DNA from 3 places in the Cytobacillus spartinae genome. Region 3 is predicted to be linked to each of the others. Evidence: riboswitches for the same ligand, from Rfam matches in the RefSeq annotation. Region 3 holds a riboswitch; each other region holds the start of a gene.
What was found. A riboswitch is a leader RNA that binds a small molecule or an ion and turns the genes downstream of it on or off. The one in region 3 is predicted to bind thiamine pyrophosphate.

Region 1 (11,135 bases), on a different contig from region 3:
TCATATTTTCAGGGGTATTTAGAAATCGTAAAAAATTTTCAGATCCAACATAACCGAGAAATCCTAGAACAATCGATAAACTTGTTAATATGACAACAAAGGCATTTAAATAGCGTTTTAAACCATCCTCATCCTCTTTCCCTTTTTGTTGGGACAATATGGTTAAGGTTGCATTGTTTATTCCAATAATAAAGGAAAGAACGGTGAAAATAACTGTTCCTGAAACCGCGATGGCTCCTAATGCATTGGCTCCCAATAAGTTTCCAATCCAAAGGCTATCAATGAACTGATAAGATACCTGGAGTAGGTTCGTCATCATAATTGGGGTTGAAAAAAGGAGCATACTCTTAAAAATATCTCCTTTTGTAAAATCATATTGCTTCATCTAGTAACACCTTTTTCAAAATGGTTTGTTCTTTTATTATTTCGAACTTTTCTTTAGAATGCGAACAATCTGCTTCCTCGGAAAATTGAACCAATTGTTATCATCCGATTGAACCCTAAAATACTACATATACTATATTAGGGAGGTGAACTTGATTGATTCGTTTATTTTTTTCAGTCATTTTGTTTATTGTTGTTATGCAGACAGGTATACACCAAGGCTCAGCAAAAGAGAACGAACTGTTATTTCCAACCTTTACAAAAGAGGATTATTCACTCCCATTACCAGGTAGCCCCCTATTAGATTTAGAAAAAGTTGACCAACTAGCTAAGGAACTATCAGAGAAAATATATGTTTCTCCAAAGAATGCAAAGTTAAATGATGTTGGACAAATGGTACCTGAGGAATTAGGAGTTAAGCTTAATGAGAAAGAATTTAAATCCCAATTCGTAGAATACTTTTACCAAAACAGTCAGAGCAATATGAAAATTCCAACCCTATCCGTTTATCCAAAGGTAGATAGTGAACTACTCTCACATATTAAAAACAAACAAATTGGTTACTATGTTACATATTTCAATAGTCATAATAAGACTCGCTCTCATAATATTCGACTATCAGCAGAAGCTATAAACAATCACGTCGTTTTTCCAGGTGAAAAATTCTCTTTTAATGAAGTAGTAGGTAGACGAACAGAGGCAAAAGGATATTTAAAAGCACCTGTTATTGTTAGAGGTGAGCTATCTGAGGGAATTGGTGGAGGAATCTGTCAAGTTTCCTCCACTTTATTTAATGCTGTAGACCGAGCTGGGATGGACATTATCGAAAGGTACTCCCATAGTAAGAGCGTCCCATACGTTCCACCAGGCCGCGATGCAACTGTGAGTTGGTATGGACCCGACTTTTCTTTTAAAAATATGACCAATCAACCGATTTTAATTAGATCGAAGGCAGTTGGCGGGACGATATTCGTTATGATCTATTCATCAGATCTTATTAATAATGAACCGAGGAATGTTCAAAGCATGTCAATCGACCTTCCAAAGGAAATTCACTTGAGCGATTAGTCACAAGAATCATAATTAGGGATTTTCTTATACAAACTGTTCAATCATGATTTTGTCGTTAATCCACTTTTTTGTTGTGTCCATTAGTTGCTTGAAGTGAGCTGAAGAAGAATAAGTATGATTCGCACCATGAATGATTTGTTTTGTACACGAACCATCTTTGGCTCTAAGTAAAAATTCTTTTTCATACGAATGGCAATAGTGAACGGGGATATCCTTATCATCAGTGCCATGAATAATGAGGACATCTCCCTTGAACTTTTTTGCTTCTTCTAGTGGGTGGAACTTTCTTAGTGAATTGAAATATTTTTCTGAAAAGCTATAGCCTAGATAATCAATAGAGGTAGATTTTTCTAAGTTTCTAAGATTATTCATACCAACGATTTTCGCTATATCTTCATATGGGTTTGCCACCGCTGACCAGAGTATGAGCTGCTTTACCCGAATATCTCTAACCGCAGTTAACAGAGCAGTTGCTCCTCCTAAGCTATGTCCAAGAAGAGTGACCTTATTTGAATCAACTTTATCTATTCCAGAACAAAACTCTATCACGTCTATCGTTTGCTCGATTAATTCGTCTAGACCAGAATTTCCGTAGTTGCCTTCACTCTCTCCGCAGCCACTGTAATCAAATCGAACGACTATACAACTTTCTGCCGTCAGTTGATTAGCGGACTTAACAAATAAACGATCCACGCCTATTCTACTGCTCGTAAAACCGTGGCAAATAATGATTAGAGGATATGATACATTACTTTTATTTAGATAAGAATCCGGAAAATGGATACTACCAATTAAGTGTTGGTTTCTCCACGGTATCTTAATTTGTGTACACATTGGATCGCTCCCCTTTACGATTCGTTGTTTTGAATATGACCTTTTCCCTTAATAACTTTTTCATATTCTTCCTCAAGAACGGATAACGGAAGCTCAAATAGTTGCTTATTACCTTTTTTATAGATTCCAAAATAAAGAAGTTCATCGATAAGTTGTTCCTTTTTCAATGTATCTTCCATTTAACACCCTCCTACTGTTGGACATAAAAAAACCTCCTCTTATCGTCAATTCCAGACAATAAGAAGAGGTTGGTCTCGTATAGGAAGCCGCTCATCTTATCTTTCAAGCTCTCTAAAGCTTGTTGGAATTGGCACAGTTCTCAAACGAGTCCGCTGCCGAGGTTTCATAGGGCCACTCCCTCCACCTCTCTGGATAAGAAAATTAATCTTATTAAGTTTATAGGAATTAATATAAAACAATATAGTCTTTATGTCAATTGGATTTTGACTAATGATGACGAAATTAAGAATATTTGTGTAAAATTAATAAGAGATATGACCCTGGTTCAAAATTGAGCGAAGAGTATTTCCTTGGTTTACTTTCTTAGGTTGTATCGACTTCGGACACTAAACTGGGGGTTCCTCCTCTTGCTATGCGAAGTTGAACTGACTTCGGACTCTACACGAGCTTTTTCTTATTGTACTGTTCGAAGTTGAACTGACATCGGACTCAACGCTAGCTTTTTCTTGTTGTGCTGTCCGAACTTAAAACTAACCTCAGTACGTCCACGGTGATATCACTTAGCATCTGAAGTTCCCCTACCTTCTGACTTTCTAAGAATGTTAGATTCAAGTTTTTATAGGAGACCCACCAGCTTGATCAAATATACTCTATTGAAAAACCGACACATATACAAGGTGTCGGCTCTCTTAACTATGAAGCATTTTTTTGATTGATGCTGATGTAAGTTGGTTTTCTTTGAAGAAGACGTGGTGCACTCGAAATCAGAAGTACTACGACGATTGAGCATAGGATGGCAGCTCCTAGCATCGTTCCTCCATTTACAACTAGCGAGTATAATACAGGTGACATTCCCTCTGGTGCATACTCTCCCCAGAAAATGAATCCGGCCACGAAATGCCAAAAATAACGCGCTAAACTACCGACAAATGTGGCAACGACAATCCAAACCATCGCGGTTTTCTTATCGCCTTTTTGTAAATAAGAATGAATAATTTTATAGAATAGACCGGCAAACCCAACAAAGGCAAATGCAATAAAGTATTCAATGGCAAATTGAATAGGTGTTAAGAAATAGATATCTCCTACCGCGACCTGTAATAACCCCCAAAGAAAACCAGACAATAACGCTACTTTATACCCCCAGCGAAACGCTAAGATAAAAATAGGTACCATCGCGATCGAGATTGAAATCGCTGGTGAGAGTTTAATAGAAGGTAGCAAATCAAGAATCAGTGCGAATGCAGCAAAAAAAGCCGCTTCAATCATTGCTAGTAAGCCTATTTTTTTCATAAAAAAATTCTCCCCTTTTCCTAGTGAACGGAACCCCAAGGGAGAATATGAAAGCAGAATGACAGAAGCATCTACAAATCCACATCCCTGCGCTAGCATTAACTAACAGGTTCAAAGGGTCAGAATAGACAAACTATTCACTCTCAGCATATAGCTCCCCTTGTGGTTACGTTTTATTTAGTTATGTCACATCAAAGTATAACCTATATTTCCCTACTTTGGTAGGAAAAACTTTAAAAAACTTTTTTATACCATTCAGCAGCTTCCTCTACTTCTGTTCGGGTTAACTGATGACCATTATATTCCCAGTGAATGCTTGTGTTTGCACCAGCATTTTCTAAAAACGTCTTTAAATCCTTCGATTCCTGTGGGGTACAAAGTGGATCATTTTCACCGGCTGTAATGAATACATGAACCCCATTTAAGGTTGGCAACTCAATCCCTCTTCTTGGGACCATAGGGTGATGTAGGATCGCTCCTTTTAACGCATCCTGATAGTGAAATAATAAGCTTCCTGCTATATTCGCCCCATTGGAATAACCGACTGCAACAATATGATTGCGATCAAATCCGTATTTTTCAGATGCTTCATTTAAAAATTCATATAATTCCTTCGTACGAAAAACAAGATCTTCTTCATCAAAGACACCTTCTGCAAGTCTACGGAAAAATCGAGGCATTCCGTGTTCTAAGATATTTCCTCTTACACTTAGAATAGAAGCAGTTGGGTCAATCATTCCCCCAATGGGTAGTAAATCTTGCTCGTTTCCTCCAGTCCCATGAAGCAATAGCAGAGTCGGTTTAGTTTCATCGGTACCTTTTTGGAATATATGTTGCATTCAAATCCCCCTCTTCAACTCGAAGTTATTCTCACAAATGCAGATATCTTGAATTCAAAATAAATTTTAGTCCAGTCTATATGACATGTCAAATCATAGGGATGCAAATTTCTTAATCAATCGTTTGATTAAATTACATTCTCCATTGAAGAACTGTTTTTTTACATATAAATCTTCCGGGACATGGTTAATATATCTATGATTGTGTCCTTCATCTCTGGAAAATGAAGGACAGCTTTACTTCCAATCCAAAAATTTAAGAAAACACATTTATCTCGCCTATCATTATGCTAGCCTTTTAATTTTTCCAATGTTAATGATAAAAATTCTTCGGCTGAGAGATTTGTTTCTCCTCCACCTTGTGCTTGGGATTCACTGCCTCCTCCCTTTCCATCAATAACTTGTAAGAGCTCTGCAGCAAGTTGTTTCATGTTTAGGTTAGATGCGGTACCCCGACTGAAAACAAATTGAATTTTGTTCATCGTCTTAGATACTAAAAAGACATTTGCACTTTTCGCTCTACTGATGACCATACGGGCCATTTTCTGAAGCTGCTGAAGAGAATAGTCATTAAGTACATCTTTAATAATAAGTTGTTCATTAAACATCATTGGTTGTTCAATCAATACTTGGACTTTATGACTCATTATATTGTCTTGAGCTTCTTCCAAAGATTTTTCCAATTCTTTTTTGGTTTCTAACACTCTGCTTAATGCATTTTCCATCTCTGATTCAGGAGCGTTTAAAAGTTGGCTCAATTTCGTTAATACTAAATTTTTCTGATGTAGCTGGTGTATGACTCTATTTCCGCAAACAAAAGACACACGGATCTTTTTTCGTTGTCTCTCCCAATTTAAGATCTTTATTGCCTGAACCTCACCTGTGCTATTTGGGTGGGTTCCACCACACCCGTTATAATCAAATTCTGGAATGATGACAAGTCGAATATTTTCATCAACGGTCGGTTTCTTTCTTAGTGGATATTGCGTGACCTCTTCCTTTGAGATCCATCTTGTTTCAATCGGTCGATTCTCCAAGATGATTTGATTCGCTAAACTCTCTACCTGAACTAGAATTTCTTCCTTTATGTCATCAACGTCAAGATCTATCGTTAAATAGTCTTTACCAAGGTGAAAGCTTACGGTTTCAAATCCATATAGCTCAACAAATGCTGCAGATAAAATATGTTGTCCTGCATGTTGCTGCATATGATCAAACCGTCGCTGCCAGTTTATTTCTCCCGTAATTTCGTTTGTATCTTCCGGAATTGGATTTGCCGTGTAATGTCTTACTTCACCGTCAACCTCTTCTACGTTTATCACATCGTGTTGATTAATTTTTCCTATGTCGTGTGGTTGACCACCGCCAGTAGGATAAAAGGCCGTCTCAGATAAAACAACAAAGTGATCTCCAGTAGGATCTTGGCCTTGTTTTACTACCTTTGCTGAAAATGTTTTTATGTATGGATCAAAATAATATAATCGATCTTTCATTTAAAAATATCCCCTTTTTAAACATATGTAATAGTAATAAAATAAGTTTTTAGAGCTTATTGGTCAAGTAAGACGAACAAAAATGGACCACAACAGAATTAGGCTGAAGTGGTCAACTTTGTTGATTATTTTCACTATAGATCAAATTTTTAAAGAGAGTTGAAATATACAGCATTAAACAATGGATAAAAATATTTAAAGTTGAAACATGAAATCGCTTTTTCACCACTTTAGTTTCATGAATAACCCAATCTAAGAAGCTTGCGAATACTAGAAAAACCCCTTTTGGGATGAGTCCTCCCTTTTTAACAGTGATAGCGGAAAGCAATGATAACAAGATTGAATATAACGGAGCTAGGATAAAATGTTCTTTCCATGAATGAATTTTACCCAAACCAAAACGGAATTTTCTTACCACAGCCATAACATATAATATGTTGACTCCCGTAACTAAGATAGATAAAAATAAGGAAATGAATAGTATGAATCTAGTTCCTTTTTCTAAATGGTTTTTCCAGTAGTCACTCAAATTATAGAACACAGGCAAGAAAAAGCTTGTAAAATAAGATTTCCACCATAGAGTACTATAGACTTTCGTTTGAATAAAATACTGTTCAACTAGATAGAAATACACGATAAAAAATAATTTCCCTACCCAACCCAGTTTAAATGTTCTTATAAATTGGGAGGTAAACGGGACAAAGATTGCTTGTGATAAAATCGCCCCAAGAATATTATCTAAGTAATTGTTTCTTAATATTTTGGGCTTGTATTTATAAGCATTAAATAGATTTAATACAATGTATTCAAAAAGATATGCAAACCCTATGTCCGACATTAAAGAAATAAATGAACGTTTACGATCATTGCTTCTAATAAAAGCAGCGATTAGTAGGGATGTATGTATAACTGCCAATATTAGGAACGATTTATTATTGCGGTTTAGTCGTTTCATGGAGAGCCACCTATGAAGTCGAGAATAGTAAGTATTCATAGTGTTTGTAGAAGGAACGACAATATACTCATATTGCTTTTGTAAAAACCTTAACTAATTCTTATCTTCCTGAAATTTTATAAAAAAGATAATCCAACGACAAATAAGCGCTAGTACAAAATAGACAGGAAAAGAATAAATGTGTTTCCAGGTAAACTCTTTGTAGACTCCTAGCCAAACCATAGTGGGCTCTGCTACAAATGCAATAAAAAAAGACAATAACAAACTTGCGATGGCGTATGATTTCATTTGGTGTCCCCATTTTTGATAAACAAGCATAAATGGAATGATGACTACTCCTACATCGTATGGGTATAACTGTGGGTATAAATAGGGAGTTAGACGGATTGGGTATGTCCACGCTAAGGCGTTGCTGCCAATTGAATCTAAAATTGTAGCAATTACTCCTAAAAACAACCCATATGTTAGAATTTCAGTAAGCCGTTTTTTGTCTACGAATTTCCACCAAAAGAGGGCTGGAAGAATGGAAAGAAATACAAGAAACCACCACTTCGGGGTTAAAAAATTATGATCATACCAATACTCTCGAAGTAATTTATAAAACTCTTTCTCAGCCTCTAGTACTTCGTTTAAAGTTATTTGAGCGAAGTATGGCATTTTTACCAGGACTTTGAATAAAAATAAATCCAAATCAGCACCCCCTCTATAAATTAGGATGGTACTTTTTTTACGAATCATGTATTTTGTTCTTCATGTTACTGAGGTTAGTTAGGTATGGCAAAAGTTACTTGGCTCGTTTGTCATCACATTCAAATTGAAGAACAGAGTACTAGCCTTTTGGTTCTTCTGACTCTAATCATAGAAATTGTCCTTGTCCTGTCAGAAGTTCACTCTTCTTCTGACTCTACTTACTGAAATTGCCTTTGTGCTGTCAGAAGTTCTCTCTTCTTCTGACTCTAATCATAGAAATTGTCCTTGTCCTGTCAGAAGTTCTCTCTCCTTCTGACTCAAACCACAGAAATTGTCTCCGGACTGTCAGAAGTTCACTCTTCTTCTGACTCAAACCACAGAAATTGTCTCCGAACTGTCAGAAGTTCACTCTTCTTCTGACTCTACTCACTAAAATTGCCTTTGTGCTGTCAGAAGCTCTCTCTTCTTCTGACTCTACTCACTGAAATTGTCTTTGTGCTGTCAGAAGTTCTCTCTTCTTCTGACTCTAATCATAGAAATTGCCTTTGTGCCGTCAGAAGTTCTCTCTTCTTCTGATTCAAACCACAGAAATTGTCTCCGGACTGTCAGAAGTCGGCCTAATAGCTAACATCGGTGGATATTGTTAAATGTAAAACCTTGGTGGGAATTATCTTTCTGAATGTATTAGTTTAATTGGCTCGCTCTCAAAAGCAACTTACTTAATGTTTCTAAAATCATTCAGCACTGCCTAAAAATCACAACAAAAAAATAGCCTACCATTCACAATATTTGCGAATCCTGGCACGCTATTTCATTTGTTTTTGATCATCTCCAAAGCGGGTTAACAGTCCTCATCCAGCCTCGACCTGATTCCGACCATCTTCTTTTGCTTTATATAAAGCATTATCAGCACGCCTCAATAAATCTTTTGCTTCATCCCCATTTACATACTCTGCAACGCCAAAGCTACACGTAAGACCTTCTATTTGTTTGAAATCGTGTGTGGCGATTAAATCTTTTATACGATTTGAGAGAGTAATTCCCTTCGATAGAGGTGTATTAACCGCAATCAAGAGGAACTCTTCACCTCCCCAACGACCAAAGAAGTCAGATTTTCGTAAACTATCTTTAACTAGATTAGCTAATTCTTCTAAGACATGGTCCCCGATTTCGTGACCATATGTATCATTTATCTTTTTAAAGTGATCGATATCAAACAAGATAACAGTTAATTGTTCTTCCCTATTGCCAGCTCGTACAATTTCCTGCTGTAATAGAGAGTCCATTTTTCTTCGATTCGGAAGTTTCGTTAAGTAATCTGTGTTTGCATAATGCTTAGACACTTCTGCTTCTAGAAAGGTTTCGATTACTCTTTGTAAAAAGTACAACGCTACAATAAAGCCCGCATTTGCGCTAAAAAACTGAATGATCACATCAAGGGTATTACTATTAGCCATTTCACTAAAAAATACATGATAGAAACCAGGTAGAAGTGTTGTAATAAATATACAAGCACTAATAACAAATGCTGTCAGACCTCTAAACGTAATAAATAATAGAAAATAGAAGATCGGATACCAATAGGAAACCGTCCCTAGATTATCATTTCCAGCTACGCCTAGGTCCATCAGGATCGTATCGTACATCCTAAGTATGTAAATAACTGAAGCTAAAATAGAAATCGCAAGCTCAATAAAATGAAATGTATTTTTCTTAATAAGAAGCAAGAGAAAACATGTCAAAAGCCCAATACATAAAGAAGTAAATGTAAACATATTTAGAAGACTAATAGATCCGGCCTTGACCAACAATCCAAAAATAATGGCAAATGCAATAAAAAATACAGGAAGTAGAATTAAGTAGACCTTAACTTTCCATTGCGTAAAGGTCTGATTTTTATAAAAGTGGAAACTCATGTTTTCACCAACGTTCTATCACTTAAATTAGCTAAATTATAGCATAAAAAGTAGAAAAAGATTTAATTGAAGCTCTAGTAATAAAAAAATTTTTGTAAAAATTCTCATAATTTGAATAAAAATTACAATCAAGGTGAATATATAAATAAATCTTATGAAAGGGGGCTAAATAATGGAAGTATCGATGAGTCATGCAGATGTTCTTCAGCAAATTAAACAACTAAAGGATAGTGGCGCAAATTTAAGTAAGAAACAAGTAAAAAAAGCTCATCCTCAGCTCATGAGAAGTGCTTTACACTATTTCCCTGATTGGGATAGCGCGATCGAACGTAGCAGTTAAAAGACTTGTAAGTTTAAGGTGTAGAGAAAAGTAATCTCTAGTTATTAGAGACAACACCCTTTTACTTGCAGGCGTTGTCTCTTTTTTTTGTATCGAAGTATTTTTTAGTTTACCACTGCGACAGCGACAAAAAACTCATGATATAAAGCCTGAACAGCTCTTCTTTCGTCTTCTTCTTTAATTCCAAACATCATACTAACTTCTGATGACCCCTGATTAATCATTTCGATGTTCACTTTTGCATCAGCTAATGCTTTGGATGCCCTGGCTGTGGTACCGACGTTATGCCGCATTCCTTCCCCAACAATCATAATTAAAGCGAGATTATGTTCGACTTTTACCTCATCTGCAGCAAGTTCATCCTTAATACGGCTGATAATGTTCTGTTCAACCTCATAGCTCATTTGATTTTGTCTTAACACTATAGAAATGTCGTCAATTCCAGATGGGGTGTGCTCATACGACAATCCGTTTTCCTCCAAGATCCTTAACAGCTTACTTCCAAAACCAATTTCTCTGTTCATTAAATATTTGCTTACATAAATGCTACAAAAACCTTTATCGCTAGCAATTCCAATCACAGGTCCATTTGTGTTACTTCTTTCATTAACAATTCTCGTACCCGGAGCATTAGGGTTGTTTGTATTCTTGACATTCACAGGAATTCCTGCTCTGTAAGCTGGAATGAGCGCTTCATCATGGAACACAGAAAACCCCGCATAGGAGAGCTCCCTCATTTCACGATAAGTTAATTCCCGAATTTCCTTTGGTTGAGAAACAATATTGGGGTTTACGGAATAAACAGCATCAACATCCGTGAAATTTTCATAAACCTCTGCCTTAACTCCATTTGCTAAAATACTTCCCGTAATGTCTGAGCCACTTCTAGAAAAAGTAACCACTTCACCAGCTTTGTTGTAACCAAAGAACCCAGGGAATATAATAATTCCCGCTTGATTACGAAGGTTATACAAAAGCTCATAAGACTCCGGTAATACTTGAGCATTTCCTAATTCATCTGTAACAAATAAACCAGCTTCTTTTGGATTCACATAATTAGCTTCTACCCCTTGAGCATTGAAAAAAGCTGCAATTAGCTTTGCATGATTGTCTTCTCCAGTGGCCTTAACTGATTCTACG
Region 2 (11,135 bases), 340 kb from region 3:
TTATGGGTAATAAATAAAATCGTTCTACGATACTCTTCCCAGATAGACAACAACCATTTTTGCATATCAAGACGAGTTAATTCATCTAAGGCAGAAAAGGGCTCATCAAGGCAAATGACTGGCTGGGGGCTTTGGAGTGCGCGAATAAAGGCTGCCCGTTGTTTCATACCTCCAGAAAGTTCATGGGGAAATGCATCTATATACTGCTCAAGACCAGCTATTTGTAACATCTCTTTTGCTTTCTCTTTGTCTTTTTTTCCGTGCAATTCCTGTCCTAATAGTACGTTTTGCAAGACGGTTCTCCATGGAAGTAGAGAAGGAGTTTGTGGCATGTAACTAATATGGCCACGATTCCCCGTAATTTCTTGATCTGCTAATTGAATCGAGCCTGTGTTGGGGGAAAGGATTCCTCCGATGAGATGAAAGAGGGTACTTTTTCCACTACCCGATGGACCAAGAATAGAAACAAATTCACCTTCATTTATCGAAAAACTTAAGTGTTGGATGACCGGGTTATTCCCGAACTGTTTTGTTAGATTCTTTACTGTTAAGAGACTCAAGGTTATTCATCCCCCTTATTCTGCCATCGAACAAGCCTATTTTCTGCAAGTTTTATCATTCCAAAAAAGATTAAGCTTAGAATCATAATTGCAAAGATGGCTACAAAGACTCGATCTGTTCGGAAGGAGGAGGAAGAAAGGGTCATATAAACACCAATACCGCCTTTTGCACCTAGCCATTCGGATATGACAGCGCCCATTACACTATAAGTAGCAGAAATTTTTAAACCTGAAAAAATAGAAGGTAGGGCGTACGGAAATTCAAGCTTCCAAAATAATTGACTCTTTGTTGCTCCTGCCATTTTCATATAATGAGTCAATTCCGGGGCTGTTTGCTTAAAGCCATCTAAAGCTGCGACGGTTATTGGAAAGAAACATACGAGTGTTATAACGATTATTTTCGGTAGCAATCCAAATCCAAACCAAATGACAAGCAGCGGAGCAAGGACGATAATCGGTACATTTTGAGACAGGATTAACAATGGATAAACAGATTCTCTAATAAATGGAATAAGATGTAGAATAATGGCAGTAACTAAGCCAATGCATGATCCTATCAATAGACCGAGGAGAGCAAGCTTTGTTGTTGAAAGTAAATGTGGAGAAAAATTACCCCACCCAATAATTGCTTCACTTCCTATTTTTGATGGAGGAGGTAAAAGCCAGTCAGGTACTTCAGCTACCTTTACGATAATTTCCCATAGAATGAATAAAAGGAGGAGAACCAGTGCAGGTCTCCATCCTCTTTTTAACGAAGTCTTCATGGACGATATTTCTCCGTAAGTTTATCCATGGACACTCCATCAGGCTGATACAAAATTTTTACCTGAGAAATTACATTGCTACTTCCTATTTCAATCATCCTCTCATTCATCTGAGTGATGATTTGAAGTAAATGTTCAAGATTTCCTTCCATGGTTGTTTCTAATGGATGAACCTCGTATTTAACACCAGATTCTTGAATAATTGATATTGCCTCATCAACGTAGGGGATTACACTTTCCCCATTTTTTGTTTTCGGCAGTATTTGAATACTAACAAGCGCATTGCTCATTCAAATGCCTCCTTACTCAGGTAAAAATTCGTTTGTGAATGCTTTTTCAGCTTCCAATTCTTTTTCTAATAATCCATTTTCATACATCCAAGAAGCATAGTTCTCCCAAACTTCTTGTTTTTGTACTCCCCATCTATTTGCATCATCTTGATATTTTGGGGATAGCCATTCTTGACTTGCTTTTACTAAATCAGCATCTAGGTCAGGTGCAGCAGCTAATAAAATTTCTGCAGCTTCAGCAGGATTGTCAATCGTAAATTGATAGCCTTTAGAAACAGCTGCTACAAATGCTTTAACGGTTTCAGGGTTGTCTGATATCATTTTCTCATTTGTTGTTAAAACTGGCGTATAATAGTCTAGTTTCTCCGAGTAGTCCGTTAAGTAGACCATATTAATTTCTTCTCCGCGTAGCTCTGCCTCAACACCAGTCCAACCATAATAAATCCAAGCAAAGTCAATATCTCTTTTAACAGCTGTGAAAAAATCGGAATCACCCATGTTTACAAAAGAAACTTTACTTACATCTGAATCTTGTTGTTGCATCAGTGAAGCGATAACAGATTCCTCCACGGGAGAGCCCCAACCACCATACGTTTTGCCTTCAAAATCTTTAGGTTCTTTAATATTTTTCTCTACAGGAGAGGCAAAACCAGACGTATTATGTTGAATAATAGCTGCAATTGACACCAATGGTACTCCTTGAACACGAGCCTGTGTAACACTTTCTTGGTAACCTATTCCGAATTCAGATTGACCTGAAGCTACTAGCTGATCTGCTCCAGCTTCACCAGGCATGATAATCTCAACATCTAGGCCTTCTTCTTCAAAGTAACCCTTATCAGCTGCTACATAAAGTCCCGTATGATTGGTATTCGGTGTCCAGTCAAGTACGACAGTAACTTTCTCTAGTTCTTCTTTCTTCGGGTCGTTTGCAGATTCATTTTCTTCGTTTGCGCCACACCCAGCTAATAAGAATGCAGTGGATAAAATTGCTAACCATTTTTTCTTCATATAGTACCTCCTAGGTTGTTCATGCAAGAATAGAAGAGGATAAAAGGAATGACCCTAACAAAAAAGCACCCAAGGTAAGAACCTGGGCGCATATTTACAAACAATATATGTACAACATTGTTTTAGAATATGTTTCCTACGCTGGTTTTAACCAGATCAGGTTCAAAGGGTCAACATCTTAAGGATGAAATCTCAACCGGCAACACCGGTCCCCCTACTATTCTTACCTATTTAATTGCATTTTCATTATAACAGATTCTTTTTTTTTGGCTAGCAAAATGAATGTATTATTTTAGAAAATAGTTCTTTTATCTCTTGTGGTAAAAATTGGCGCGAAAATTCAGGGGGAAAGTATGTTACCGTAGTAGGTATGTTAAATTAAAAAAATGGAGGAGATACGATGAAGAAGATTGTAGGTTTACTTACAATTATGATCATGTTCTCATTCCAACTAATGAATGTTGGTTCTAAATCATCTGCCCAAACGATTGATGGGATTGATATATATACAGTTAAGGATGAGGACACATATTTTAAAATTGCCCTTGAACATGGAGTATCTGAAATCGAGCTACAACAAATAAACTTTAATAGCCATTTAAAGGCCGGAGATAAGATTATTGTTCCTAAAGGAATCACAGAAAAGGAAAAAGATTTATTAGCAAGGCTAGTTCATGCGGAAGCAAAAGGGGAGCCATATGCGGGGAAAATAATGGTTGGATTAGTTGTATTAAACCGTATGGAAAGTGATGAGTTCCCAGATACGATTAAAGATGTTATTTATGAAAAAAGACAATTCCAACCGGTTGATAACGGAATGATCAAAGATCCAGCTGGTGATGAGTCAAAAGCTGCTGTCGAAGCTGCAATTGCCCTTAAAGGACAAGCTACTGACGCTTTATATTTCTTCAATCCAGATCAGACTAGCAGCAAGTGGCTTCGTACAAAAACAGTTACGACTGAAATTGGGAATCATCGTTTTGCGAAATAGTTGTATTTGTGGCAGGCTCTTTTGGCTTGCCTTTTGCGGTTTTGGTTTGTCGGATTTAGTCGAATAATCGATAAGTTGAAAAAATCGTGCATATAAATCTGAAATTCGTTCATAAATTTAGAAATTCGTGCATATAATCGGAAATTCGTGCATAAGTGCTTGATTTTCTTATACAAAATTAATTAAGCTTATCAAATTGACAAAACGTCCTAATTTTAAAAAGAAATCTTATGCAAATCGATCCACTAGCACAAAAATTTCCGTATTCATACATTAAAAAAGTCACTCATCTGAACTTCGTACTAAATACCAATAATATACAGAAAGAACAAGGTCAAATATGCCTTGTTCTTTTCATTTTATTCAACCGGTTCTGTAGTTTTATTTTCTTCCTTTGGAGTGATATGAGATTCAAAACCATATCCTGTAGAGCTTATTTCTAAGACCTCTTTTTTTTCGTCCTGTTGATTCTTTTTATAATCTTCGTTCGTATTGTTTATCATTTAGCTAGTCACCTCAAGGTTAGGATACTCCACGAGCAAATAACTATGCTAGCTCAGCTTCATACATCCTTATTAAACTTTTGAACAGGAACGGTAATGGCTTGTTGTTTCCACTCGCTTTTATGTATTTTCTGAAGATCCTGTGCTAAAACATCGATTGAAAGCAGTTCGAAATAAATGATTGCTTTAGAAGGAAAGTGTTGATGTTTAGTAGTATGATCTTGAACATCTATTTTTTTCCTCATCTGCCAAAACTCTTCAGATAGATCATTAATTAATATTGAATGCTCTTTTGGAATATTGTGATTCTCAGAACTTAAAATATTTGATATTGATTTGATGGTATGATTCACTTTTAGTTTTTCCGTCGAGTTGAAGATATCTTTTTCTACGGGCATATAAATTAAATTTCCAATATGGTAAAGGATTTGTCTTATAACAAAAAGTTTTTTATGCTCATAATGATACTCACGCATTTGTAGCTTTGTATGGCGATGGTACTTCCATTCCTCACGCTGAAATTGGCAGAGTTGCTCTGTCTTCTCAACTTGCTTCATTAATTTTTCAAACGTTAATAGATTATTTTTATTGATTTTGCCATTCATCATTTCCTTTATTCGTTCCATCAATAAATTGGCTGATTGTTCGTATAAATGAGCCGTATTTTTAACAATATCTTTTGAATAGTTAGGTGGAAAAATAAAAATATTAACAAGAGTAGAAACAGCCAGGCCAATAGAAGTAGTCGTTAATCTTACAAAGAAAGACTCTAAATAATGGTCATGTGTGGTTGGAATCATATTTACTGCTGTTAGCGTTGCAACGAGAATCCCAGCTTCTAGTTTAAGCTTGTGACAAGTAATAATGGTCAACACGGCAGATAATGCGTAGGTGATAGCTTGGTCACCAAATATATAGGTGAAAATCATAGAGTAAGCAGCCCCGATAGCTGAAGCCGGAAAACGAACTACTCCTTTTTTTATAGAATCAGATGCAGTAGGTTCAATGGTAACAATCGCCGTTATTACTGCAAAAATAGCTGGAAGGTTAAAGTATTGGCATAGGGCTGCAGTTACAAAAACGGCAATTCCAGTTTTGTAAATACGCCCACCGACAAACTTGGCTTTAAAAAACTTCTTCATTGAGCAAAACCCCATCACATAAGGAATTGAAAATGTACATATGTTAATAATTGTTAGTATGTGCAATTTATATGATTTATAGGCATTTAAGAGATACTTTAAATACTATTAGTAATACCTTAAAAAGAGGAATGTTCCATACAGTATATTTTACTAAATTACAAATGAAAAACATTTAAAATGTAAAATGATACAGTCAAATTGACGACCACGAAAAAACCTAGCAAATCTTGATTGAAATTATACTTTTGTCCGCGTTTCCTACTACAGTGTATTTTCATAGGATAAAGGAAAGGAAATCAATGAAGCTAGGGAGTGAAATCAGTGGAGAGTTATTTTAAAAAAGATAACACGGATCGAGAAGGAAGGATTACTAGAAAAGAGTTAGCGGAATATACTCTTATAGGAGACGGGAAAGATGGCGAGGTGTACAGAATTTCTGATGATAAGTGTGTAAAACTATTTTTTAAAGAAGATATTCAAGAAAAGGAATTAGAAGCGCTTCAAGCCGGACAATCGTCACCAGTTATCCCTCGTTTATACGAATATGGCAAAAATTATATCGTGATGGAATTTGTAAAGGGTACTTCACTTGCACGTATTTTAAAAAAAGAGCAGCAAATTACGGAAGAGTTAACAAATAAAATTTTACTTATGCTCGATGAATTAAAAAAGATCGGATTTACGAGATGGGACACAGAAATACGACATGTACTTATAAATGAAGAAGGAAATCTAAAAGTAATCGACCATAAAAGAGCCTTTTCTTCGGAAAGTCCGGTTCCAACAAAGTTATTAAAAGGGTTCAAAAAGTATGGACTCTCAGGTGATTTTTTAGCACATGTTAATCAACTAAGACCCTCTGTCTACTCTGAATGGAAAAAATATAAATAGGAAAACTAGGTTTAATCTCTTTTAGGACTTTCATATATACAAGCATAGATATGTATCCACCTTTCCAAAGACTTTGCTAGGAAAGGTGATTTTAGTTTCTTTAATAGTCTATTTATAACTTTTTAATGGTTACTCCATCCAATTGGGTGAACAGAACATCGCCTTCTTCATTTGCCCATACTAGGAACTCATCTTCTACAGAAAGGAATATTCCCTCGCAAAAAAGTTTCTCTGCTCCTGACAACACTTCTAGTTTATCACCTATTGTAAAGACCTCGTTCAACTTGTGTGCTAGACTCATGGATTAGCCTCCTATATATGAATTTATTAGTCTATATATAGTATTAAAAATTGAATTGAGTGTAAGGGCATAGACCTATTTTCGAGATAAGTATACAAATAAAAAATGACTGGGGATTACCCAGCCATTCTAGTAAAGACTATATTTTGCGGACAGTGATGTTATCTAAATTAGTTGTATTTAGATCACCATCATCGTCAACCCATACAAGGACATTTCCACTTGCATACACAAATGAACCTTCGTCGATGTCGTCATCACCAGATAATACCTCAATTTTGTCCCCTAATGTTAAAATTCTATTTAGAAACTCAGCCATATTATCGATGTCATTCCCACCGAAAAATGTCATGTTGTTTCCTCCTTTCTTTTTAGTATACTCTATCTTTATGCCGTTTTACGAAAAGTGGAAAGGGCGAATCATCTATTTTTTGCAATATTAGTGAATATGGTCATTTTTACTAGTTTTAAACTTAAATTGGTTAAAAGACTATTAATGATAGGCTAGTACTTTTGTCCTTCTCCATCATCGTCCTTTTCTATATGATCTCTTTCTTGAAAAGGCTCCTCAAAATGACTAGAAGATTCAGGTTCGTCAATCACTTGAAGAAGTTGATTCTCAACTGATGGGGATTCATCTGCTAGGGCATCTTGATAAGATAAATAATCGTTTTCAATAGGCTCAAAGGAGAGATCGTGAGGTAGCTCTAAAATCGATGAATGATTGTCGTTCTCTAAGCTGTGTTCCTCGGCATCCGCTAATTCACTAGATTCCACTTCAAGTGAGTTAGTTCCACTAGATTCCTCCATTAAAATATCTTCTTGTCCTTCATCAGTTATGAGATCCTGCTCAAGTATAGGTTTACTATCTTCGTGAATCTCTTTATCAAAAGGATCTTGAGTAGCTATCAACACCTCGGTTAATTCATGGTTCAGATTAAAATTTTCATCCCTAGATACGCTTTCTTCAATATCATTCTCTATTTCAGATTCTAATTCTGGGTCAGAATCCTGTTCGAAGTTCCCCTCGTACTTAGCAAAGGTTATGATTTCTTCGTCAACTGTTTGACGGTCATCCTTTATGTGTTTTTGTTCTTTTGATTTATGATTTTTATAACTTTCTTTATTCTTTTTACGGTCCTTTTTTTTAGGGTCGTGAACCTTCCGTATGCTTATTGGACCTCCAAGGTGCTGAACATTCAGTTCACCTGAGCTATTAACCCAAATTAAAAGATTATCAGTCGCCACAACAAATGAGCCTTTATAGTCTAGTCGTTTATCACCGGAGAAGACCTGAATATGATCCCCCATACTAAAAATGAAGTTAAGTGCTTCAGCAGCAGTTAAGGATTGCAAAAATGATAATTGATTTTTGAACTTAGATGAAAAAGGATTTTCCGAATCATTCCTTTCTACCATATTAATCACTCCTTTATTAAAAATAGGTTAAAACCTTTATCTATATATATGTCTAGAATAATGGAGAGTTCAGCCTATTTTTCCATTATTATACATTCCTAATCACCTATATTTTGCATGGGAATAAGTTGGTATTAATATAAAATCTTTGGAGTGAAAATAATGACAAATTGTTATTTATATATAAATGAATATATTACGCCGAAGATCTATTCTGAGTACTTGCTGAAGAAATTTATAAGGGAGCTCTCGTGTCATAATCAATCGATCTACATCAGTTACCTACACAAAAATGTTTTATCTAAGAGGACGAGTACGAAAGACGAGCTTGGTGGGAAAGTCTCAACCAGAACGGGCATGGATAATGGGGAAGGGCAAATGACAAATCGTAAAAAAAATCCGAAAGCTTATGGACATCGTAAAAGGAAGAAGAGGTTCTCATTTAGGCGTTATAGAAATCAATTTGAAGTAAGGTATATAGGAAGAGAAAGTCTCAACCAATTTAAAATTGACTTTTTGTCTCCACCTATAAAAGAATCGGTAAAATATGATATAAAAGACAGCACTTTAATCTTTGAAGTGAAAGATTCAAATGCCCTCGAACCTAAAGAAGATGTCAAGGAATCAAATTTTAGACCAGTGTTTAGTGTAAAGCCAGTTCAAGAGAAAACTGTTATACCTTCTAAAGTAGAAAGCGTGGGAGAATATCAAGAAGAAGAGATGCAACCTATAAACGAGGAAGCCCAGGTAAATTCGGCTGATCCTCTAAATATAGAAGGAAAAGTGGAATTTCAGGAGGATAGATTGATCCATCATATAAGTGAGCAAAGCCCGGATGAACCTAAGGATGAATGGGTGGAATCTAATGATAAAAATAGCATTCCGGACTCTCTCATTAATTGGGACCATTTGACAAATGTTATACAAGATAAAATGACATCATCACCAAATATGTTAGATTTCAATTTTCTAGAGGAAATCTCTTCAGGTTCTCTAGAAAATCAACCTGAAGTGGTTATTGAAGTAGATCAAGTGGAAGACCAATCTATAGAAGAGTCATCCTTTGAACTGGCTAACACTTCTATAGACTATAGAGTTAACCATGTACGTGAAATTCCTTTTCTCGGTAGAGCACTTACATTAGGAGATAAAATCAAAGTGTTTTATGGGAAGGAACTAATAGACTCAGGTTCATTTGTTACGACAGGGCAAGACTATTTTATATGGGTAGATTCAGATGGTTCTTTAAGACTCCAACTTATTAGTGGAGGAATTACAATAGGCAAAGGTAGAAGTAAAAATTAAGATTTTGTAAAGAAAGGCACTAGCCCACGGCTAGTGTCTGTTTCGTCTAATAGACCTATTACATATATTAACCGTAATACAAGATTTATAGGAGTGAAGGGAATGAGAGAGTGTGTGTTAGTCATTGCTGCCCATCCAGATGATGAACTTCTGGGGTTGGCTGGAACTCTAAAAAGACTAGTAGATAGCGGTTGTAAGGTTGTTTCGGTCATTACAGCATTAGGGAGAAAAGAAGAAGCTCACCACATACAAGATATGGGACGGTTAGCAAATAAAGAGATTGGGATAGATGAGGTTATTTTTCTTGAATATCCTAATCTAGAATTAGAAATGTTGCCACTTCACCAACTAAATAAGGATATTGAAGACTTAATAAATAAGTATAACCCTGATAAAATTTTCACTCATCACTACGGTGATTTGAATCGTGATCATCAAATAACCTTTCAGGCAGTGTTAACAGCGGCAAGACCACTTCCAAACAGGAAACCCATTGAATTACTTACCTTTGAAACCGTTTCGTCAAGTGAATGGAATATTCATACGAACGATAAGACATTTAAGCCAAATTATTATGTCGATATCACAAGTACCATTGATGACAAGATAGCGTCACTTAAGTATTACGATGTGGAAATGAGAGACTACCCTCATCCACGCTCATACGAAGGTGTAAAACATATGGCAAATGTTAGGGGAATGACTGTCGGGGTACCATATGCAGAAGCATTTGAAATGATAAGGAGGATTTGGAAGTGAAAGCTGAGTTAATTTTTCCATACCCATACATCATCGAAAAGATGGATCGTTACTACCGAGTAAAATCAACCTCATTTGAAACGATAAACAAGGAGAAAATCGGAAAAAGAAAAGAAAAATCTAAAAAGAAAAAGAAGTCCAAAGAAAAGCCAGGAAAAGCAAAGCTATCTATTCTAATTGCTACGTTCTGGGACTATCCGCATACGGGAGGCTTATCGAATTATATTACCACCCTCAGTAACGGACTGAAAAAACAAGGACACAAAGTAGACATTGTGTCACCGAATCAATTTTCAAGTGCGAAGGTTGGAGAGTTAAGAGAAGCCGTTGTTCCTGAACTTAAGACATTCTTTCATAATCGATATGGAACAAGCAATAGCAAAATTATTCAAAGCTCACGACTTTTGTACATTTATGAGGAAATGTTGAAAAAAATGGACTTGAGCAAATATGATATATTCCACGCTCAGGACCTGTTTACAGCTAATATACTAGGTCGTTTTAATGAAAGCTATGGAAAACCGCTGTTTTTTACTCCGCATGGGATGTTCACGTTCAGTAGGCTACAGTTTAATAGAATCGAAAAGGGTTCAATTGAAGAAGTCTACTATACTGAAATGGAGAGAAAGGCCATTCAGTTTGCCAGCCATATCATCATTTTAAGTGATTCGTTCCGTGAACCTTTGAAAAAGCTTGGAGCCATAGAATCAAAAATGACTACAGTGAATACGGGAATTGATTTTGATGATAAAGCAGCAAAAAAAGGAGCGAAAAAGAGTAATAGCCTCGTGATTTCAACCGTAGCTAGGTTGGGACCTAGAAAGGGGCATAAATATTTACTAGACGCACTAAATCAAGTCAGAAAACATATTGCTAATGCTGAGGTACTCATCGTAGGTGATGGCGAAATGAGAACTGAATTAGAAGAACAAGCAAAAACATTAAACCTAACTAATGTTAAATTTCTTGGAACCAGGGATGATGTTCCTAAGATTCTTGGTCAAACAGATATTTTTGTGTTACCTACAATCAACGACAACTTACCAATATCCATCATAGAGGCAATGCACAGTGGAACAGCCATTATTTCCACTAATTGCGGAGGGATACCAGAAATCATTAAGAATTACCAGACTGGAATTATTGTAGAGCCTGGAGATTCTAAGGCACTTGCTACAGCCATTAGGTATCTACTT
Region 3 (11,135 bases):
AAATACGTTTTTTTAAAAGAAAGAATCCTCCTTAATATAAGAGAGGATTCTTTCAGTTTCTAAGTAAACTTGCTTACTAATTAAGTAAGATTAAAATTGTCTTCCGCCTAATTGTTGCTCAGCCATTTGTACTAAGCGTTTTGTAATTTCTCCACCAACTGAACCGTTTGCTCTTGAAGATGTATCTGGACCAAGATTTACGCCAAACTCTGTTGCAATTTCATACTTCATTTGATCAATTGCTTGCTTTACGCCTGATACGAGTAATTGGTTTGAATTGTTGCTTCTTGCCATGTTAATCATCTCCTTGGTGTAGTTTTATTGTTTGTTACATTTCTAGTTTTGTTACGAAATTTAAGATTTATTCATAGCTGGACCTTGGTAATTTTTTCAAGGTTAATTTCGTCATGATAAAAAAGGCTTTTGTTGCTTTTCGAATATTGTCACTAACATGGATGCCATGATACTTCGTGGGATTTTTTCTTCTCTAAATCCGTTTATGGGAAGTATAAAGTATTTTATATAGCAGCTAAGTTTAAGAAAAGAGCCTAAAAAAAGAAATCATAACTTTGTCCCTATTAGTTGTTCTAATCAAAGTAAATCGCACATACATGTGTTGTAAGGATAAAAACATCGAGAATAGGGGGCAATATAAAATGATTTATAGGTTGCTTGCATTAAACATCGACGGAACACTTCTCCAATCAAATGGTCGGCTTCACAAGTCAACAAAAGAAGCTGTAGAATATGTTCGTCAAAAAGGAATTTATGTAACACTTGTTACTTCTAGAAGCTTTCCATCTGCAAAAAAGGTGGCGAAGGCTTTAAAGTTAGATTCTAAACTTGTCACTCACCGAGGTGCATATATTGCAGATACATTAGGCAAGCCCATTCAGGCAAAACGTATCCCTGAAGACATTACTTTCGAGATTGTCCGTTTACTAGAAGGTTTTTCCTGCCAAATTAGAATTGTTCACGAAGAATATTCATTAGCAAATAAATCAAAAGTAAGTAATAATCTACTAGCAAAGACAGTCTTTACTTCTGGCGACCCTGTCTTTTATTCTCAGCAATTCGTTGATACATTAAGTGATACTCTACTAGATGACCCGTCAACACCTCCTAAAATGGAAGTGTATTTTGAACATAAAGAAGACTTAGAAGATGCCCAAAAAGCAATGCAAAGTATGTTTGCAGAGGTTGATCTTGTAAAATTAAATGATTTAAGATTAGATATTGTCCCAAAGGGAGTTTCTAAGTTAAATGGATTGTTATACTTAGGGGAACAACTGGGAATTAGTAGAGATGAAATGGTTGTCATCGGAGATTCCGTCGATGATATTGACATGCTCGAGCAAGTAGGATTGGGAGTTGCAATGGGTAACGCACCTGTCGAAGTAAAGCAGGCAGCTGATTGGGTAACTCGTTCAAATAACCAACAAGGTGTCGGGTACATGGTAAAAGAGCATTTTAGAAAGCAGCAACCGATTGAATTCCTACGCAAAATGAATATCATTAAATAAATTATTTGGGATGATCATACTTTGGTGGTCATCCCTTTTTTGGTTTATTTCGTGTGTGATGAGGTTGCTAAACAATACTGCGATGAGTCGGGGGGAATTAAAGGGCTGGTTAACATTATTAGGCTGGCAGAAAGGTGTGAAGTGTGGTCGATATCCTAGGACTTGCCGAAATGTTGTGAAGAGTCGCCGATAAATGTAAGATACTCGCTGAAATATGTGAAAAAGTGACCGATAACTATTAGATACTTGCCGAAATATATAAAAAAGCAGCCGATATCCTGACTGCGCTCGAATAAGTTTTTGGTTTGGCGAATAAAAGTGGTTGTTTGTCCAATAAAACAAAAGCAACGGCGAATATATTGCTCTATATGTCCATTATAACCATGTGGACGGCGAAAATAAGGTGGAACAAGTCCAATATACTCCGGAATACACCTCGAGAATAACCATGCTATAACCTGAATTTCCAAAAAACTAGTCTCCCTAATTTATTGACCTCATAACATCCATTCAGTACACTTAAAAAAGTTAACTTTTTAAGACAAATTTATGTTCAAATATATTTTAAAGGTGATCTTATGCAAATTTATATAAAAGGTATTGAAGATGAGCGGTTTCATCGTCCCCTTCAATTAATAGCAAACCTATTCTTTGAAGAAACTGAGATACTATTCGCGGATAAAGGCAAGTCTACCGACATTACCGTAGAGTTTGCCCTAATTATCGCGGAAACAGTAAAGGCTCGAGCAACTCTTACAGATCAATCGGGTCAAATTTTCACTGCTTCTTTTGAAAAAGACCTCCCTAATAATGAGACTGAAAAAGACCGATTTAGACGAATAAAAACAGCTGTGTCTCATGTATATTTAACCGTTTTACAAGATTGGACAGGTATGATTCAGAAGTGGGGAATTTTAACGGGAATTCGCCCAACCAAGCTGCTCCATAAACTACTTCGAGAAGGTATGCCAAAAGAAGAGGCACATAAGAAGTTGATGGATGAGTATCTGATAACGGATGAGAAAATATTTTTAATGCAACAAATCATTGATCGACAATTAACGGCAGTACCAGATTTGTATGAATTGCAAAAAGAAGTAAGCATTTATATTGGCATTCCTTTTTGCCCAACTAAGTGCGCGTATTGTACATTCCCTGCTTACGCGATTAATGGACGTCAAGGTTCAGTGAATTCTTTTTTAGGCGGCCTTCATTTCGAAATGAGGCAAATTGGTAAGTGGTTAAAAGATAACAATATCAACATTACCACGGTCTATTATGGTGGTGGGACTCCGACAAGCATTACAGCAGAAGAGATGGACATGCTGTATGAAGAGATGTATGCTTCATTCCCAAATGTTCAGGATATTCGTGAAGTAACGGTGGAAGCTGGTCGACCTGATACGATAACTCCTGAAAAGTTAGAGGTACTAAAAAAGTGGAATATTGACCGGATCAGTATTAATCCTCAATCCTATATTCAAGAGACATTAAAAGCAATTGGGAGACATCACACGGTTGATGAAACGATTGAAAAGTATCATCTTGCAAGAAAAATGGGGATGAATAACATTAACATGGACCTAATTATTGGTTTGCCAGGAGAGGGAGTCAAGGAGTTTACTCATACTTTAAATGAAACGGAAAAACTAATGCCTGAATCATTAACGGTTCATACGCTTTCCTTTAAACGTGCTTCTGAGATGACAAAGAACAAGGATAAATACAAAGTGGCTGATCGGAATGAAGTAGAGGATATGATGGAGCTTGCTGAAAAGTGGACAAAAGATCACAATTATCTTCCGTACTATCTGTATCGCCAAAAAAACATTCTTGGTAATCTTGAGAATGTCGGGTATTCTCTACGGGACCAAGAGAGCATCTATAATATTATGATTATGGAAGAACAACAAACCATCATTGGTTTAGGCTGTGGGGCAGCTAGTAAGTTTATTGATCCAGTGACAGGAAAAATCACTCAATTTGCAAATCCAAAGGATCCTAAATCGTATAATGATGGATTCGAAGATTATACGAATAAGAAAATAAAGATCTTAAATGAATTATTTATGAAAAATACCAATGTGAAAGAAGAAGTCTAACTCGTTTAGGCTTCTTTTTTCCTTTGATGTTAAATTATTCTAATATTATGAATTTACAGACAGGATTTTTTCGAAAAAAAGAGAATGTTTTATATATAGCCTGTCATAAGATTTTACGAGCTAGGTTTTGAAAGCGTTTACTAAATGGAGGGATAAAATTATTATGATGCAAACACCTTTAACAATGACGCAAATGATCAAACGAGCAGAGAAGTATTTTCCTAAGAAACAGGTCATTTCACGAACAACAAAAGGGATTGAACGATTTACTTATAAGGAGATGGCTGAAAGAACGAGAAGACTAGCTGATAGTCTTGAAAAGCTTGGAGTACAACGAGGAGATAAGGTTGGTACACTTGCATGGAATCACCATCGTCACCTGGAGGCTTACTTTGCAATCCCATGTAGTGGTGCAGTACTTCATACAATTAATATTCGCTTAGCACCTCAACATATTTCATATATTATTAACCATGCTGAAGATAAAGTATTACTGATAGACGCTGACATCGTTCCATTAATAGAAAAATGTAAGGATGAATTCACAACAGTTGAAGCTTACGTCATTATGACAGATGAGGATGAGCTTCCAGAAACGACATTATCTCCTGTCTATCACTATGAAAAGCTGCTTGAAGAGGGGAACCCTAATTACGAGTATCCTGACGACCTTGATGAGAATTCACCTGCTGGTATGTGTTTCACATCAGCAACAACAGGTAATCCGAAAGGGGTCGTATATTCTCATAGAGGAACCGTTCTTCACAGTATGGCACTAGGAATGGTTGATAGTGCGGCTGTTAGTGAAAAAGATGTTGCTCTACCTGTCGTACCAATGTTCCACGTTAATGCTTGGGGATTGCCATTTGCAGGAGTCTGGTTCGGTACAACTCTAGTACTACCTGGACCATATTTTACTCCGAAGATTTTAGCAGAATTGCTAGAAGAAGAAAAAGTTACCATCACAGCTGGTGTTCCAACCATCTGGTTAGGGCTGTTAAAGGAACTCGAAGAAAAGAAATATGATTTAAGCAATCTTCGCTATATTCTATGTGGAGGTTCAGCTGCACCAAAAGGAATGATTAAAGCGTTTGAACAGAAGCATAACATTCCATTTAAGCATGCCTATGGTATGACGGAAACGAGTCCTTTAGCAGTTATTTCTACTTTAAAAAGCTATCAAGAGGAGCTTTCAGAAGAAGAAAAGCTAGAAATTAAGGCGAAGCAAGGTATATTAGTTCCAGGCTTAGAAATGAAAGTCGTTGGAAAAGACGGGGAAGTCGCTTGGGATGGAAAAGAGATGGGAGAACTGGCACTTAGAGGTCCGTGGATTGCATCTGAGTACTTTAAAGATGAGAGAACGGCTGACACATTCCGTGATGGATGGCTCTATACAGGGGATGTTGTCACACTTGATGAAGAAGGCTTTATGAAAATTGTAGATAGAACGAAAGACTTAATTAAGAGTGGTGGAGAATGGATTTCGTCTGTTGATATTGAAAATGCGTTAATGGCACATGAAGCAGTGTTTGAAGCAGCAGTAGTAGCTGTTCCTCATGAGCAGTGGCAGGAGCGCCCAATTGCATGTGTTGTTTTAAAAGAAAAAGATGGAGCGACAAAAGAGGAACTTTACGATTTCTTAAAACCGCAATTTGCAAAATGGTGGCTTCCAGATGATATTTTATTTCTAGAAGAAATTCCAAAGACTTCGGTCGGAAAGTTTTTAAAACGCGCTTTAAGAGATCAAGTTCAAAAAGATTACTTACAAAAGAATTAAGTTTAAAAGGGTCAGAGATTTATCTCTGATCCTATTTTCATCTATTAAATTACAAAAATATTCATAAATATTAGGAAAGTGGTTTTTTCTATATAGTAAAGCCGATATAATAAAAATAGTGAGATAAATGGGAGGGGTATAAAAATGTCTACTCAGTTTGTAACAAACACGGTGAATGTTCATGTTGAAGGACGCGTAGCAACTGTTCAAATGAATCGCCCACAAAGCCTAAATGCATTAGATAAGGAAATGATTAAGGGGCTAGTTGCAAGATTAAAGGAGATTAGCACATCCGATGATATTGATATTGTTGTATTAACAGGAAATGAGCGAGCGTTTTCTTCCGGTGGAGACATCAAATCCATGCTTTCTACGGTTAAAGATGAAAACGATTTCTACAATATTATGGATGCTATTAATGAATTGGTTGTAACTATTTATAGCCTTCCAATGGTAACAATAAGTGCTGTATCCGGTGCAGCTGCTGGACTAGGATTAAGCTTAGCCTTAGCAACTGATTACATACTTGCTGATGAAAATAGTAAGCTAGCAATGAATTTTATTGGGATCGGACTCATTCCAGATGGGGGAGCTCATTTCTTCTTAGAGCGCAGATTAGGAGAAGATAAAGCAAAGCACCTAATTTGGGAAGGTAAACCGTTATCAGCTGAAGAGGCATTGAAGATTGGGTTAATTCATGAAGTAGCAGTTGATTATAAAGAGGCTTTAAATAATAAAATTGCGGAGTGGCAAGCAAAGCCACTACAGGCGATGATTAAAACGAAAAAGATTCTTGCGGAAAGAAATCGCCCACATTTATTAAAGACGTTAGAGCTTGAAAAATATGCTCAACATAAAATGAGACAAACAGAAGATCACATGGAAGGCATTCAAGCTTTTATTGAAAAGAGAAAGCCTCAATTTAGAGGAAAATAATGCTCTTAAACAAAAAGACTGGCTCTCTGTAGAGGACCAGTCTTTTTGTTTAACGGTGGAACAGAATTAACTTTCCACTTGGAGAGGTGCATCTGTGTGTTTTTTCTAGAGCATCTTTTTCTTTAAGCATTTTTTCACCTAAAGCTTTTGCCTCGTTGTCATCCTTTGCCTCAAAGCCTTCATCAAGGATTTTCTCTCCATTTGCTTCAAAAGCTGTTAATTTGTAAGTTTTCATATGTAAATCCCCCTAATTTCAATATTCAGATAGTTGATTATACTATTATTCTTGCATAATTTATTCTTTCTTGCAAAAGAAAATTTTTTGTGGAAAAATGAACCTTTTTTAAAACTTACCCGTATAAGTTAATGAAATGGAGGAATGAGAGATGGTATTAAAGCTAGAAGGTGTTTCGAAGAGGTTCGGAAAATTTACAGCTGTAGATGCTTTGTCAATATCGATTCCAGAGAAGGAAATGTTCGGATTCTTAGGGGCAAATGGTGCCGGAAAAACAACAACTTTTCGAATGATATTGGGGATTTTAGATGCAAGTGAAGGTTCTATTAGTTGGGATGGGAAGCCCATTAACTATACCACTAGCCATTTAATCGGCTATTTACCAGAGGAAAGGGGACTTTATCCAAAGCTTAAGGTTAAGGATCAAATTGTCTATTTAGCCAGATTAAGAGGCATGGAAAAGCAAGATGCTTTAAAAGAGCTAGACTATTGGTTAAATCGATTCAAAGTTCCTGAATATGCCAATAAGAAGGTAGAGGAACTTTCTAAAGGGAACCAGCAAAAAATTCAATTTATTGCATCCGTTATTCACAAGCCAAAGTTATTAATCCTGGATGAACCGTTTAGTGGCCTCGATCCTGTAAATGTAGAACAGCTAAAAGATGCAGTTCTTGATTTAAAAGAGAAAGGAACTACGATTGTTTTCTCAAGTCACAGGATGGAGCATGTGGAGGAAATGTGTGAGCATTTGTGTATCATGCATAGAGGAAGCCCAGTTGTTCACGGATCTTTAAAAGAGATTAAACGCAGTTTTGGTAGAAAAAATTTAATCATTCATGGAGATTTAGATTTTGGGTTCCTTAAAAACTATCCAGGTGTGACTAAAGCAAAAACAACTCCGGAAGGTATTCATCTACAAATTGAGGGAGAAGAGACTGCTGAGAAAATTTTAAGTGAGGTTGTAGGAAAGGGTTTTATTCGAAAATTCGTTCTAGAGGAGCCTTCCTTAAATGATATTTTCATAGAGAAAGTAGGTGCATCCTATGAATAACTTTTGGATCATATTATTTCATACTTACCTGAGCAAATTAAAAACAAAATCATTTATTATTACAACCATTATTACAGTGGGTATTATTCTAGCATTAACCAACTTGGAAAACATAATCAGTACTTTTAATGATGGAGAAGATAGTGATAAAGTTGCTGTCATTGATGATACAGGAGCACTATTTCAACCCTTGGAGGAACAATTAAATTTAGTTAATGAGGAAGTTGAATTAACGAAATTAGATGCTAGTGAAGCGGATGGAGAGAAGGAAGTTGAAGAAGGTAATTATGATGGTTTACTAGTGTTATCTTTTAACAATGAAAATCTTCCTATTGCTACCTATAAATCCATGACGATTGCAGATACTAGTTTACCTATGGATTTACAATCTTCTTTACAACAGATTAAAACTCAGCTTGCAGCAACACAAATCAATTTAACTTCTGAACAATTGGGTAAACTATACGAACCTATTTCGTTTGAGCGAGTGGCTCTTGAAGAAAATGCGAAAACGGCAGAAGAGTTAAATCAAGCTAGAGGACTTGTTTATGTTTTACTATTTGTTATCTATTTTGCTGTTATTCTGTATGCGAACATGATTGCCATGGAAGTAGCAACGGAAAAGTCATCACGCGTTATGGAGATTTTGATCTCAAGTGTATCTCCTATTAAGCAAATGTTTGCAAAGATACTAGGAATTGGATTACTTAGCTTAACGCAATTAGCTGTTTTGTTAGGGGTAGGGTATTTCTCTATTAAACAAAATTTAAGCTCAATGGAAGGCGGATTCTTTAGCTTCTTTGGCTTTGGTGACGTTCCTGTTGCAACCATTATCTACGCTGTCGTGTTTTTTGTACTCGGATATTTCCTGTATGCAACTTTAGCTGCATTTTTAGGATCTTTAGTAAGTCGAATTGAAGATGTACAGCAGATGATTACGCCAATGACACTAATGGTTGTGGCGGGCTTTATGATTGCCATGTTCGGGCTAGGTCAGCCAGAAACACCATTCATAACGATTACTTCTTATATTCCGTTTTTTACACCTATGCTCATGTTCATGCGAGTAGGGATGCTATCATTACCAGTGTGGGAGCCGATTCTTGGTATCGGAATTCTTTTAGTAACAATTATTATATTAGCTGTATTTGGTGCAAAGGTATATAAAGGTGGAGTACTTATGTACGGAAAATCTAACTCTTTTAAAGATATTAAGAAAGCCATTGATTTAACAAAAAATGATTAATGAGAGAAGCTCCGTTTATCGGAGCTTCTTGAGTATTTAAAAAGGGTATTTTCATATATTGGTTATAGTTTTGATGAAAATTTGTTTGCAACTAAATATGGTTATGTTATAGTAGCTATGAAAATAGCATAATATGTGTCACTAGGGGTGCCGGATAAATGGCCGGCTGAGAGTAAGACCCGTATTTAAGTCTTTGACCCTTTTACCTGATCTGGTTAGTACCAGCGGAGGGAAGTGTATTGACTGACGTCTACATACGCAGATTCCTGTTGCTGGAGTCTGCTTTTTTTGACTCCAACAATAGAAATTTGCATATTTAACTTCCCTCCATGCTAAGAAATTACATCATTGGAGGGATTTTTTTATGAGGAAAACACACAAAATGACTTTGACAGCGATGATGGTCGCAATTGGAACCCTTACAAGCCACATGTTCTATATTCCAATTGGCTTTGCAAAGGTCTTTCCTATGCAGCATTTCATCAACGTATTATCAGCTGTCCTATTAGGACCTTACTATGCAGTCGCTCAAGCCTTCACGGTTTCGTTGCTCCGGAACATCATGGGGACTGGTTCATTATTTGCTTTTCCAGGAAGTATGATTGGTGCTTTATTAGCAGGATTAGTATTTTTAAAAACCAAAAAGACCATCTATGCAGCATTTGGTGAAGTGATCGGGACAGGGATTTTCGGTGCTATGCTTTCTTATCCCATTGCGACTTTGCTTTTAGGAAGTGAAGCAACTCTATTTGGTTTTATTCCTGCGTTTATTGTTAGTTCACTGAGTGGAGCAACGATTGGTTTTATTATTTTAACAGCGTATTTTAAAAAGGTTGGAGAAAGAGGGGGACTAGGGTGGAAACAGCATTAACAATCGCAGGGTCAGACTCCAGTGGTGGGGCAGGAATTCAGGCTGATTTAAAAACCTTTTCAGCCCTAAAGGTTTATGGGATGTCAGTAATTACTGCAGTAACAGCTCAAAACACGACAGGTGTACGTTCCATTGCGACCATTCCAACAAACATCATTCAAGACCAAATGGAAGCGGTATTAGAAGATATTCCAGTAGGTGCAGTGAAAATTGGGATGCTATCATCCTCACACGTTATTAAAACAGTTGTATCAACTCTTGTAAATGTTAAGGCAACGAATATTGTTCTTGATCCAGTAATGGTATCAAAAAGTGGTCATCACCTTCTTGAATACGAAGCGGTTCAGACATTAAAAGAAGACCTAATTCCTATAGCAACGATTGTGACCCCAAATCTTCCAGAAGCTGAAGCCATTTTAGGAAGGAAAATTCTTTGTGAGGAAGATATGAAGGAAGCATGTCAACAACTAAATGAGCTTGGACCTAAATATGTACTTTTGAAGGGCGGACATTTAGAAGGAGACCCAGTTGATGTCCTTTATGATGGCACCGAGTTTCATCATTTTTACCAAGAAAGAATACTTACAAAAAATACACATGGTACGGGATGTACTTTGTCTTCGGCAATTGCTGCACATTTAGCAAAAGGAAATAGTGTGGTAGATTCAGTACATTTGGCTAAGGAATACATTACCGGTGCAATCCAGCATAGTATTTCTATTGGTCAAGGACACGGGCCGACTCACCATTTCCATCAGCTATGGTAGGGGGTAAATACGTGAAGTGTGGTGAAATTAAGCATCTTTTTAAGCTTATTAAAGACAACAATCCATTAGTTCACCATATCACCAATCAAGTTACGATTAATGATTGTGCAAATGTTACTTTAGCGATTGGCGCATCCCCCGTTATGGCAGACTACACGAGGGAAGTAGAGGAAATCGTTAGTAAAGCTGATGCCCTATTGCTAAACCTTGGGACCTTTAACGAGGAGCGGTACCAATCTATGAAAGTAGCTGGAAAAAAAGCCAATCAACTAGGGATTCCCATTGTTTTTGATCCAGTTGGGGTTGGTGCTTCAAGCTTTAGAAAAAACAAAGCACTGGAACTTCTAAAAGAAATTGATATTTGTATAATACGAGGAAACTACGCTGAGGTTAGTAGCTTAGTTGGATTAGGCGGAAAAGCAAAAGGTGTGGATTCGGTAAATCTTGAAGAGAGCTCGAATGATGTGATAAAGATTGCGAAACTAGTCGCAACAGCATTCGATTCAATCGTGGTAATAAGTGGGGAAATAGATGTTGTCACCAATGGACAAAGAGCGTGCATAGTTGAAAATGGAGACGAATGGCTTTCAAAGATAAGTGGAACGGGATGTGCTTCAGGCTCTTTAA

Region 1: linked by a shared signal. The riboswitch ahead of thiT (energy-coupled thiamine transporter ThiT) and the one ahead of thiW (energy coupling factor transporter S component ThiW) in region 3 are both predicted to bind thiamine pyrophosphate.
Region 2: linked by a shared signal. The riboswitch ahead of ACFYKX_RS07885 (ABC transporter substrate-binding protein) and the one ahead of thiW (energy coupling factor transporter S component ThiW) in region 3 are both predicted to bind thiamine pyrophosphate.

Annotation. Positions count from the first base shown of each region.
Region 1 covers NZ_JBIACK010000001.1:610,707-621,841, forward strand. The annotation lists gene ACFYKX_RS02995 (MATE family efflux transporter) at 1-385, opposite strand, end outside; gene ACFYKX_RS03000 (VanW family protein) at 583-1,452, shown strand; gene ACFYKX_RS03005 (alpha/beta hydrolase family protein) at 1,480-2,289, opposite strand; gene ACFYKX_RS03010 (Fur-regulated basic protein FbpA) at 2,304-2,468, opposite strand; SAM riboswitch class I at 2,562-2,668, opposite strand; gene thiT (energy-coupled thiamine transporter ThiT) at 3,163-3,762, opposite strand; TPP riboswitch at 3,830-3,933, opposite strand; gene ACFYKX_RS03020 (alpha/beta hydrolase) at 3,996-4,601, opposite strand; gene ACFYKX_RS03025 (alanyl-tRNA editing protein) at 4,892-6,094, opposite strand; gene ACFYKX_RS03030 (hypothetical protein) at 6,207-7,049, opposite strand; gene ACFYKX_RS03035 (CBO0543 family protein) at 7,143-7,739, opposite strand; gene ACFYKX_RS03040 (GGDEF domain-containing protein) at 8,591-9,655, opposite strand; gene ACFYKX_RS03045 (hypothetical protein) at 9,828-9,995, shown strand; gene ACFYKX_RS03050 (aspartate kinase) at 10,100-11,135, opposite strand, start outside.
Region 2 covers NZ_JBIACK010000002.1:389,472-400,606, forward strand. The annotation lists gene ACFYKX_RS07870 (ABC transporter ATP-binding protein) at 1-560, opposite strand, end outside; gene ACFYKX_RS07875 (ABC transporter permease) at 563-1,324, opposite strand; gene ACFYKX_RS07880 (thiamine-binding protein) at 1,321-1,614, opposite strand; gene ACFYKX_RS07885 (ABC transporter substrate-binding protein) at 1,627-2,625, opposite strand; TPP riboswitch at 2,742-2,851, opposite strand; gene ACFYKX_RS07890 (cell wall hydrolase) at 3,026-3,616, shown strand; gene ACFYKX_RS07895 (hypothetical protein) at 3,976-4,119, opposite strand; gene ACFYKX_RS07900 (FUSC family protein) at 4,179-5,261, opposite strand; gene ACFYKX_RS07905 (RIO1 family regulatory kinase/ATPase domain-containing protein) at 5,586-6,155, shown strand; gene ACFYKX_RS07910 (hypothetical protein) at 6,268-6,456, opposite strand; gene ACFYKX_RS07915 (hypothetical protein) at 6,596-6,808, opposite strand; gene ACFYKX_RS07920 (hypothetical protein) at 6,961-7,875, opposite strand; gene ACFYKX_RS07925 (hypothetical protein) at 8,038-9,180, shown strand; gene ACFYKX_RS07930 (PIG-L deacetylase family protein) at 9,283-9,939, shown strand; gene ACFYKX_RS07935 (glycosyltransferase family 4 protein) at 9,981-11,135, shown strand, end outside.
Region 3 covers NZ_JBIACK010000002.1:50,113-61,247, forward strand. The annotation lists gene ACFYKX_RS06255 (D-glycero-alpha-D-manno-heptose-1,7-bisphosphate 7-phosphatase) at 1-2, shown strand, start outside; gene ACFYKX_RS06260 (small, acid-soluble spore protein, alpha/beta type) at 91-294, opposite strand; gene ACFYKX_RS06265 (Cof-type HAD-IIB family hydrolase) at 657-1,523, shown strand; gene ACFYKX_RS06270 (coproporphyrinogen III oxidase) at 2,102-3,625, shown strand; gene ACFYKX_RS06275 (long-chain fatty acid--CoA ligase) at 3,789-5,402, shown strand; gene ACFYKX_RS06280 (enoyl-CoA hydratase) at 5,547-6,338, shown strand; gene ACFYKX_RS06285 (YhzD family protein) at 6,388-6,573, opposite strand; gene ACFYKX_RS06290 (ABC transporter ATP-binding protein) at 6,725-7,624, shown strand; gene ACFYKX_RS06295 (ABC transporter permease) at 7,617-8,870, shown strand; TPP riboswitch at 9,004-9,120, shown strand; gene thiW (energy coupling factor transporter S component ThiW) at 9,235-9,741, shown strand; gene thiD (bifunctional hydroxymethylpyrimidine kinase/phosphomethylpyrimidine kinase) at 9,726-10,508, shown strand; gene thiM (hydroxyethylthiazole kinase) at 10,520-11,135, shown strand, end outside.